2 regions of the Mesorhizobium sp. LNJC391B00 genome follow, and region 2 is predicted to be linked to the other one. Evidence: predicted binding sites of a transcription regulator. Region 2 holds the regulator's gene; the other holds the start of a gene.

Evidence for each region. Region 2 encodes LexA, which represses DNA repair genes until DNA is damaged. Its sites were predicted from a motif close to TGTTCNNNNTGTGTTCNG; they were not measured.
Region 1: ssb (single-stranded DNA-binding protein) is a predicted target of LexA. The motif match lies at 2,045-2,062, and genes of this name have one in related genera.

What each region holds. Positions count from the first base shown of each region.
Region 1 covers NZ_AYWI01000017.1:48,259-53,622, forward strand. Annotated here, with positions in the region: gene X750_RS137400 (MarC family protein) at 1-495, shown strand, start outside; gene X750_RS137395 (OsmC family protein) at 527-952, opposite strand; partial or broken gene X750_RS01000000163405 (DUF2306 domain-containing protein) at 976-1,373, opposite strand; gene ssb (single-stranded DNA-binding protein) at 1,411-1,944, opposite strand; gene X750_RS137385 (hypothetical protein) at 2,155-2,556, opposite strand; gene X750_RS137380 (metalloregulator ArsR/SmtB family transcription factor) at 2,690-3,004, shown strand; gene X750_RS137375 (SRPBCC domain-containing protein) at 3,001-3,468, shown strand; gene X750_RS137370 (ATP-dependent Clp protease proteolytic subunit) at 3,498-4,106, shown strand; gene X750_RS137365 (hypothetical protein) at 4,253-4,474, shown strand; gene uvrA (excinuclease ABC subunit UvrA) at 5,258-5,364, shown strand, end outside.
Region 2 covers NZ_AYWI01000012.1:65,858-71,221, forward strand. Annotated here, with positions in the region: gene X750_RS140505 (ComEC/Rec2 family competence protein) at 1-1,902, shown strand, start outside; gene lexA (transcriptional repressor LexA) at 1,896-2,678, opposite strand; gene X750_RS140495 (GntR family transcriptional regulator) at 2,885-3,649, opposite strand; gene kynU (kynureninase) at 3,817-5,064, shown strand; gene kynA (tryptophan 2,3-dioxygenase) at 5,171-5,364, opposite strand, start outside.

The DNA of each region.
Region 1 (5,364 bases), on a different contig from region 2:
GCCTCGATCATCGGCTTCCTGGTGATGGCGCTGTTTGCGGTGGCCGGGGCGTCCATCCTGTCGGTGTTCGGCATCACGCTGCCGGCTTTCCGCGTCGCCGGCGGGTTTTTGCTGTTCTTCATCGCGTTCGAAATGGTGTTCGAGCGCCGCCAGGACCGCAAGGAGAAGATCGGCGACGTCGCCATCACCAAGGACATGATCCACAACATCGCGGCCTTCCCGCTGGCGATCCCGCTGATCGCCGGCCCCGGTGCGATTTCGGCGACCGTGCTACTGTCGGGCTCGTTTCAGGGTTTTGCAGCACAAGCGGCGCTGGTCGGCATCATCTTCGTCTGCCTTGCCATCACCTATCTGGTGTTCGTGCTGTCGGAGCGCATCGACCGCATCCTCGGCCAGACCGGCCGCTCGATCCTGACCCGCCTGCTCGGCGTCATCCTGGCCGCGCTTGCGGTTCAGTTCGTCGCGGATGGCATCAAGGCGCTGATGGCGGGGTAAACGGCAGCCCCTGCTCCCTGCTCCCTGCTCCCTACTCCACCGCCGTATCGACGACCTCGAAATCGTGGGTGATGACAGCCGTCTTGGCCAGCATAGCCGAGGCCGAGCAGTATTTCTCGATCGACAGGTTGATGGCGCGCTGGACCTTGTCGTGCGACAGCGCGTGGCCCGTGACGATGAAATGCATGTGGATGCGGGTGAAGACTTTCGGGTCGGTTTCGGCCCGGTCGGCGTCGAGTTCGACAACACAGTCCTCGATCGCCTCGCGGCCTTTTTCGAGGATGTGAACGACATCATAGGCCGAGCAGCCGCCGGTGCCGATCAGCACCAGTTCCATCGGGCTCGGACCCGGCGTCTTGCCTTCCGGCCCGGAGGCGGTTCCCAGCACAACCTTGTGGCCGCTGCCGGACTCGCCGACGAAGGTGCGCTCCTCGACCCATTTGATCCGGGCTTTCACGGCAATCTTCCTTTCAGAAAGCGTCACTGGCCGAAGACGACCGTGTGCATGATCCGCCCCGGCAGCAGCGTGAACACGCCGGCGCCGATCAGGGCGAAAACATACAGCGATATCATGACCCTGCGATGTTTGGCGACCCGATGCATATGCGCGTGCCAGACCGCCAACGGCACGGCGATCAACACTAAAATCGATAAGAGATGGATCGGGCTGAACGGACCGACGAGGCGTATCTGCTGGATCCAGAAACTGGAGACGGCGAGACCAGCATCAGCGCCGCCCAGGCATAGCCGACGACACGATGACGCGTCGTGCCTTTCGGCAGCGCCAGTTGCGTAGCGCCAACGGCCAGCGCGGCAAAGGCCGCGAAGGCGTGCCATGGAATGGGAGGGCTCGCCGATAGAAGCGGTCCGAGCGACACCGCACCCTCTCCTCAGATATCGCTGACTATCGTCAGCTCAGAACGGGATTTCGTCGTCCAGTTCGCGCGACGAGCCGCCGCCACCGCCGCCCTTGGAACCGCCGCCACCGCTATTGCCGCCGCGGTTGAAGCTCTCATTGGGGCCAGACTGGCCGAAATCCGAGCCACGGCTCGCGCCGCCGCCGCCGGCATAGTTGCCGACCTGACCGCCGCCCTCGCCGCGAGAATCGAGCATCTGCAGCTCGCCGCGGAATTTCTGCAGCACGACTTCGGTCGTGTACTTGTCGGCGCCGGTCTGGTCTTGCCATTTGCGTGTCTGCAGCTGGCCTTCGACGTAAACCTTCATGCCCTTCTTCAGGTACTGCTCGGCGACCTTGGCGATCTGGTCATTGAAAATGACCACGTTGTGCCATTCGGTCTTTTCCTTGCGCTCGCCGGAGTTCTTGTCGCGCCAGCTTTCCGACGTGGCGATGCGGATGTTGACGACCGGATCACCGGAATTCAGGCGGCGGATTTCAGGGTCCGCGCCGAGGTTACCGACCAGAATGACCTTGTTGACGCTACCCGCCATGACACTTCTCCGTGCTCATCCGAAACAAATTTCAAGTCGTTCACCTTACAGGCCGCGGACAATCCTGGCTTGCCGCGGCTGGCTTTTCCCACAAGGTTTTTGTTCCCTTTTCGTTCCTATACTGTTAACCACGGATTGTCAAGGAATGGCAGCAATCGCCGACGCGGGCGCGTGGATTTAGCTGACACGCAGCGGCGAGAAGCGGTGTCGTCAGCGCCGTTTTTTCGCTGGTCGCAACGGACCGAAAAAGCCGCTCCACTCCATGCCCATGGCATGGGCGCGCTGTGCGATCACGGTTGGTGCCGACATCAGCCCGACTGCAGGTTCAGATTTCAGAGCCGGGTCATTCAGCAATTTCCCGATCGCGCGCCCGTGCCACCAGACCTGAGCGACGAGCGCCGCTACCACCGCGATCAGGCCCCAGGTCCCCAATCCTTCGCCGAAGATGTAAATCCCGTATGGCGGCGATAGCGCCGTACCCAGCTTGGCCAACAAGATCACGGCCACGAAACCGATGACGGCGATGGCGCCTATACCGAGGACGAGGCGGCGATAGAGCCTCAGAGCCTCGTTGAGGTTCTCGGCGGACGAACGATCGACGTTGGAATTCATAAATACTACTCCTGCCTCGCCATGATCGGCCCATCTTGTTGCCCATGGATTAGAGGCCCGGCAGGATCCAATCAATACGGGGCATTCAAAACACCCCTTGCCAAATCGATAAGTATCGACTTATGCTTTTGCCATGATCGAAGCAGAGATTTTTCGCGCCCTGGCCGACCCGACGCGACGCGCCGTCTACGAGCGGCTGACTTCCGGCGAGATGAGCGTGTCGGAGTTGCGCACTGGCATGAGCGTGTCGCAGCCGGCGGTGTCGCAGCACCTTGCCGTGCTGCGCGGCGCAGGCCTGGTCAGCGAAAGACGCGCCGGCCGCAACGCCTACTATCGCGCCGATCCGCAAGGGCTCGAGCCGCTGCTCGGCTGGATCGAACGCTACCGCGCATTCTGGCCGGAGCGCATCGAAAGACTGAAGGCCGTTTTGAAGGACATGGACCAATGACCGACGAAAAGCAGACGCAGACCGCCAAAGATGCCCTCGCCTTCGAATGCGATCTGCCGGACGCACCGGAAAAAGTGTGGCGGGCACTGACCGTGCCGGACCTCTTGGCGGAATGGATGATGCCGAACGACATCAATCCGGAAACCGGCAGCCGCTTTGCCTTTGCCGGGCCTGAGAAGCCGATCGAGTGCGAAGTGCTCGATGCCGAACCGGGGCGCCTGCTGCGCTATTCCTGGCGCGAGCGTTCCGGCGACGCCGACCGCGAGGAGTTGGAGAGCATCGTCACCTTCACACTCGCCCGCACCGTTTCCGGCGGCACGCATCTGCGCATCGTCCATGACGCGTTTGTCCTGACGCCTGCGGTCGCGATGGCCGGCGCCGGCTGCCGGCTCTGGCTGCGCGCATACAAGCCCAAACCGCCTGTCGCCGCCAACGCGCCACGCCTGTTGCTGCGCGCTGCCTGAACCGGAAAAATCAAAACGGAGACAATGAGATGAGCGGCTTTGCCAATCTGGTGCCGATGGTGATCGAGCAATCGAGCCGCGGCGAACGCGCCTTCGACATTTTCTCGCGGCTGCTGCGCGAGCGCATCATCTTCGTCAATGGCGAGATCAATGACGGCATGTCGGCGCTGGTCTGCGCCCAGCTCCTGTCACTGGAATCCGAAAACCCCGACAAGGAGATCTCGCTTTACATCAACTCGCCGGGCGGCGTGGTGACCAGCGGCTTCGCCATCTACGACACGATGCAATTTGTCAGTTGCCCGGTATCGACGGTGTGCATGGGCTTTGCCGCCTCGATGGCCTCGTTCCTGCTAATGGCGGGAACGCCGGGCCGGCGCATCGCGCTCCCCAACGCCAGCATCGTGCTGCACCAGCCTCTGGGCGGCTTCCAGGGCCAGGCCTCCGACATCCAGCGCCATGCCGAAGGCATTTTGCGCACCAAACGGCACATGACGGAACTGTATGCGCAGCATTGCGGCCGCACCTATGAAGAGGTCGAACGCACGCTCGACCGCGATTTCTTCATGACCGCCAAGGAGGCCAAGGAGTGGGGCCTCGTCGACCATGTGTTCGACACCCGCAAAAAGGCGGCGGCCTGATCGGCGGATTGAATGCAGGCCGGTGTTCCCTCAATTTCAACGCCGCTGGTCTGGCCTCGCCTTGAGCGCGGCACTATAGTCTTGCCATGCGCTACCACCTGAACAGACTGACCATAGCCATTGCCATCACGGCGGCGACATCGAGCATGGCCTTTGCCGGGGGCAGCACCAGCACGTCGCGGAAAGGCGCCCTGCCCGGCGTGACCGGCGACTACCGCATCGCCAAGCCCGCGCCGCAGCCGGAGCCGGACGACGCGCTGTCTGCCGGCGAGAACGGCACGTTCAAGATCGGCGGCACCGATGTCAGGATTTCCGGCAGCATCACTGTCGATGTCGGCACGGGTGGGATCAAGCCGCCGCGCCGGTAGCCCCTTCTCCCAGCTACTATACGGGAGAGAAAGCCTGCGCCGACGACTTCCTCGCAAAAGAACAGCCCCGCCGTTGCTTCCGCTAACGGTCGGGGCTTTTTTTGGATTCCAAATCCAAACTGCCGGTAGTGTTATACCGACTTTGATTTCGGATGCTTCGCGGCGTTCAGCCGACGATCCGACTAGCCGTCTCTGATTTTTGTGGGATTCGGCAGGTCACGGTTTGTCGGGTGGTTTGTTGGATTGTCGCGATGCGTCCATTTGGACACATACACTTCAATGCCTCGAAACTACCTGGCACTTATGCCCGCCGCGGCTCCACTAGCAGGTGGAGCCTCAAGGGACTATCCGGTGGCGTCATGCTCCGCTCCTATGTCCGTTGCGACAGGTGTCAATCCGAAGCACAAATCGCAAAAACCTGCGGCGTCTCGCAGGCCGCTATGGGCGGCGAGGCCATCAAAGACGGCCGGCTCCGTTGACTCCGGCAGAGTGCGCCCCTGATTCGACGGCGTCAACCTTGAATAGCCGGTTACGGAAAATGTGATCGTCGGGAGCTTACGTTAGGGTCAGTTTCTGAAACACCCTTGTCAGTTTCTGCACAGCTTTGTCAGGAGCGTGTTCGGTCTTTGTTCTTTCCGCTTGCCCGTTCGCGCGAAAGACGGTTAAACGGCTTTGGTCGAGAAGTGTGGCGTCTCTCGACGTGGCGGCAAAAATACCTACATAGGGAATGGCCGGGAAAACCCGCCGATCCCACTGACACCAGACCTGAGGCGGCGACCGGCGATGGCCGACCATAAATACCTTTCCATTCGCGGGGCACGCGAACACAACCTAAAGAATGTCGATCTCGACCTGCCGCGTGACAGCCTGATCGTCATGACCGGCCTGTC
Region 2 (5,364 bases):
CTCGAACAGATGGAGAGCGGGCGCATCAGGCTGACGCTTGACGTGGTTTCGACCGCTTACCCCGAGTTGCGCTACGCCCCGAAGCGGGTCAGGCTCTCGGCGCGGACCGTTCCCGCCGATATGACCGCCGGCTCCCTGATCACCGGCTATGCCAGGCTGTTGCCGCCGACCGGTCCGGTGCGGCCGGAGAGCTACGATTTCTCCTTCGACAGCTATTTCACCGGTATCGGCGGCAGCGGCTTCTTTCTCGGCAATCCGAAAGCCATTGCTACGCAGGGACCGCCGCCGCTGGCCGCGCGGCTCTCCTCGGCAATCGAGAACGCGCGCGAAAACATTGCCGACCATATCAGGGGCAAGATCGGCGGCGCCGAAGGCGAGATTGCCGCGGCGTTGATTGTCGGCGTGCGCGCCGGCATCCCGGACGAGGTCAACGAAGCGATGCGGCGCACCGGCATCTACCACATCATCTCCATCTCCGGCCTGCACATGGCGCTGGTTGCCGGCACCATCATGGCGTTGCTGCGTGGCGCCTTTGCGCTGTTTCCCGATTTCTCTTCGCGCCGCCCAGTCAAGAAATATGCAGCAGTGGCAGCACTCGTCTCCATCGCCGCCTATCTCGTTATTTCAGGCGTCGTGGTTGCCGCCGAGCGCAGCTTCATCATGCTGGCGGTCATGCTTGTCGCCGTGCTGTTTGATCGCGCCGCACTCACCATGCGCAATCTGGCGATCTCCGCCATCGCCGTCATCCTGGTGTCGCCGCACGAGGTGGTCGGTCCCAGCTTCCAGATGTCGTTTGCCGCCACCGCCGCCCTTGTCGGCGCCTATGCCGGCTGGGCCGATTACCGCGCCGACAAGGTGAGAACGCCGCTGGCAAAGCGCTCCTTCGTCGGCTTCCTGTCGCGAAAATTCGCGCTGGCCATGGGCGGCCTCGCCATGACCTCGATCATCGCCGGCAGTGCAACCTTGCTGTTCGCCATCTGGCATTTTCAGCGTGTGTCGCCGCTCAGCCTGATCGCCAATCTGGCCGTGATGCCGATTGTTTCGTTGATCGTCATGCCCTTTGCCGTGCTCAGCGCACTGGCGATGCCGTTCGGCGCCGACGGGCCGTTCCTCTATGTGATGGGCAAGGGTCTGATGGCGATGATCGCTATATCGGCCTGGATTTCCGAGCGCTCGCCGGTCGACGCCGTCGGGCTGATCTCCATCCGCTCGGTGCTGTTGGTGGCGGTCGCCCTCGTCATCGCCACCATGGCCACCACCTGGCTCAGGCTGGCGGCCGTGCCTTTCGCGCTGGCCGGCCTGTTGACGGTGCCGCAGGTGCTTACGCCCGACGTGCTCATATCCGAGGACGCACATCTGGTGGCCATGCCGATAGGTGGCGGCGAACTCGCCCTCAACCGCGAACGCTCCAACGAATTCACCACGGACAATTGGAAACGGGCGCTGCGGGCCGAAACCATTATCCCGCCCGAGATTTTCGAGGCAACAGATACGCGGTTCGATCTCGATCCGCTCGATCTGCCGCCCGGGTCGCCCTTCTATTGCATGGGCGATCTCTGTATCGCCCGACACCCTTCCGGAGCCATTGTAGCCCTTGCCAAAGACCGCAAGACGGCGCGGCCGGCCTGTGCCTTCGCGAGCCTGATCGTCATCGATGACGCCACCGCCTACAATCCGTGCCGCGACCCGCTGGTGCTGGTCGTGACGAAGAAACAGCTGGCCCGCGACGGCAGCGCCGCCGTCTTCTTCGATCCGCAATCGGCAGCTGCAGCGCCAACCATCCGCTTCGCCGTCGACAAGCCGTATCGCCCCTGGCACGAGCAACGCCGCTTCTCCCGCGAAGCGCGCGGCCTGCCGCCTTACAACCAGCGTGAAAAGTACAAACCCAAGCCGGCTCAGTAGCGCCGGATCAATCCGACAAGCTTGCCCTGCACCTTCACCCTGTCCGGTCCAAAAATGCGGGTCTCGTAGGCCGGGTTGGCGGCTTCCAGGGCGATCGAGGCGCCCTTGCGGCGGAAGCGTTTCAGGGTCGCTTCCTCATCGTCGACCAACGCCACCACGATCTCGCCGGGGCTGGCTGTGTCGGCATTGCGGATGATGACCGTGTCGCCATCGAAAATGCCGGCCTCGATCATCGAATCGCCCTTGACCTCGAGCGCGTAGTGTTCACCGCCCATGATCATGTCGGGCGGCACCGAGATCGAATGGGTCTGATGCTGGATGGCGTCGATCGGCACACCGGCAGCAATGCGTCCCATCACCGGGATCGACACCGCCGAAACGGCGTCGTCATTGCCGGCCGACATCGAACGCGACGGCGAGCCCGGCTTGATCTGGCGGCCGATACCGCCTTGGCCCATCGCGCCTTGTCCTTGGCCGCCTTGCCCTTGGCCGGTTTGACCAAGACTGCCCTGAATGACGCTCGGCGAAAACTTCCTCGCCGCATTGAGGCCTGGTGCGATCGAGTCGGGCAGCCGCAGCACTTCCAGCGCGCGCGCCCGGTTCGGCAGCCGGCGAATGAAACCGCGCTCCTCAAGCGCCGTGATCAGGCGGTGGATGCCGGACTTGGAGGCGAGGTCAAGCGCTTCCTTCATCTCATCGAAGGACGGCGGGATTCCGCTCTCCTTCAGGCGTTCATGGATGAACATCAGAAGCTCATGTTGTTTGCGCGTCAGCATCGCGGCCCCCAGGGGTTCTGAAACCAGAATCAGAAAAAACAAACCCAGAACAAACACTATCTGTTCCAGTTGTGTTCCGCAACCTTTTAAAGTTTAATGAATGTGTTGACGTTTTGTTCAGCGTGACGTTCGGCACCGCCGAGCGGCGCTCGTAGTCGTTGGCCGGCAACGGGGTGAAACGAAGACAAAGTGCCCTGCGTCGTCGGCTACGATCGCCGCTTCCTTTTCGGACGGGGCTGCGCAGCATCCGCGCCGGGTTCACTCTGGGCATAGACCTGCAGCGTGTAGCCGATGTGAGCGGTCATCAGAGTTTTCGCACGTTCGACGTCGCGATCGAGGGCCGCTTCCATCAGGGCGGTATGGTGTTCGATCGCCACGGCGTCGCGCAGGGCCGCCACGGCCTTCCGGTGGCCATCCGTGCGGCCGGCGGCGGCGCGCAGCGTCGGGGCCAGACCCAGAAAGCGGTGATGGCGATGCAATTGGTCGGAAATCGTCGCATTGAAGCGCAGCAGCCAGCTGGATGTCGCGGCACTGAGCAGCGCCGCATGGAAGGCATCGTGTTTTTCGTACCACGCGTCGACCGCATCATCCGATGGATCGTCGAGAACAGACCCGCACCGTGAGAGACGATAGTGGGCGGCAACGACCGCGTCTTCCCACTCACGGTCGCCCTCCTCGATCGATTCCACCAGCAGGGGCAGTTCGACCACCAGCCGCGCACGCGCCAAATCCTCGAGCTCCGCCCGAGAGACGGGAGCGACCGCAAACCCGCGGTTGCTGATGGCGGTCACAAGCCGTTCCGCCTCCAGCCGCGACAGCGCCTCGCGCAACGGCGTCCAGCCGATGCCGTAGGTGTTGCGCAGCGTGCTCAGCTTCAACGGCGCGGCAGGCGCCAGCCGGGTCGCAAGAATATCGCGCCTGAGCAGGCGATAGGCCGCTTCCGTCTTCGAGGTCTGCTCGTCATCCAGCATCGTGATCCATCAGACATAAACGCTCGGCGGATCATTATATATCAAAGCCTTTCAATGGGTGAATTATATATAATGTTTGACAGTTCAAGGGCGACCACTCAAGATCGCCGGCATGTTTGGGCGGCAGGCTCCGCCGCGCGCGTTTGTCCATGGAGGGGCGCCGGATCATGAGCACGACACCCGATCTCGCTACAATCGAAGCAATGGATGCCGCCGATCCGCTGCGCTCCATGCGCGAACGCTTTGTCTTGCCGCAAGGCGTGATTTATCTCGACGGCAATTCCCTGGGCGCCGCGTCAGCGGTCGTCTTCAGCGAACTGCAGCAGGCCGCCACGCAGGAATGGGCGCACGACCTCATTCGCGCCTGGAACACCGCCGGCTGGTTCAACATGCCGGTGGAACTCGGAGATCAGCTCGGGCGACTGATCGGCGCGGCTGATGGGCAGACGGTGGTCTGCGACACAACCTCGATCAACATCTACAAGCTGCTGCACGCAGCGCTCGGCATGCGGCCGGATCGGTCGGTCATCGTTGCCGAGGGCGACAGTTTCCCGACCGACCTCTACATGGCCGAAGGCGTCGCCTCGACCCGGCCGGGAACGCGGCTGCGGCTGGAGGGCGTCGACGCGGCCGCAATCGAGGAGCTGATCGACGACAGCGTTGCCGTCATCCTGGTCAACCACGTCAACTACAAATCCGGCCAGTTGCGCGACATGGCGGCGCTGACGCGCAAGGCACATGACGCCGGCGCGCTGATCATCTGGGATCTCTGCCACACGGCCGGCGCCTTGCCGGTCGAACTTGACCGTGCCAATGCCGATTTCGCCGTCGGCTGCACCTACAAATACCTCAATGGCGGCCCGGGCTCGCCAGCCTTCATCTACGCGGCCGAGCGCCACCATGACGATGCCCACCAGCCGCTCAGCGGCTGGTGGGGCCATGCGCGGCCCTTTGCCTTCGAGCAGGGCTTTGCCGTCGGCAGCGGCATTCGCCGCTTCCTGTGCGGAACGCAGCCGGTGCTGTCGATGCGGGCGCTCAAGGGCGCGCTCGATATCTGGAACGACGTCGATATGGCGGCGGTGCGCAGAAAAAGCATCGCGCTGACCGACCTGTTTATCCAGCTCGTCGAAGCCAGATGCGGCGCCTACGGGCTTGAACTGGAAAGTCCTCGCGACGGCAGCCAGCGCGGCAGCCAGGTGTCGTTCCTCCATCCGCATGGCTATCAGGTGATGCGCGCGCTGATCGAGCGCGGCGTGATCGGCGATTTCCGGGCGCCGTCGACCATCCGTTTCGGCTTCACGCCGCTCTATGTCGGATATGGCGATGTCTGGCAGGCGGTCGAAGTCCTGGAGGATATTCTGCGCACCGGCGCCTGGCAGGACGCCCGCTTCGCGGTGAAGACCGCGGTCACCTGAGGAACTAGAGCAATTTCAGGAAAAGTGTGAAGCGGTTTTCCGTCCGCAATTGCGTCAAATCAAAGAGCTAGAGCATTTCGCCGTTTACGTTAAACGGTGAAATGCTCTAGAGCCGGGTGCGGACCGTCCAGAGCTCCGGAAACAGCACAACCTCCAGCATCTTCTTCAGATAGGAGGCGCCTGAGGTGCCGCCCGTGCCGCGCTTCAAGCCGATGATGCGCTCGACCGTGGTGACGTGGTTGAAGCGCCAGCGGCGGAAGTAATCCTCGAAGTCGACCAGCTTCTCGGCCAGTTCGTAGA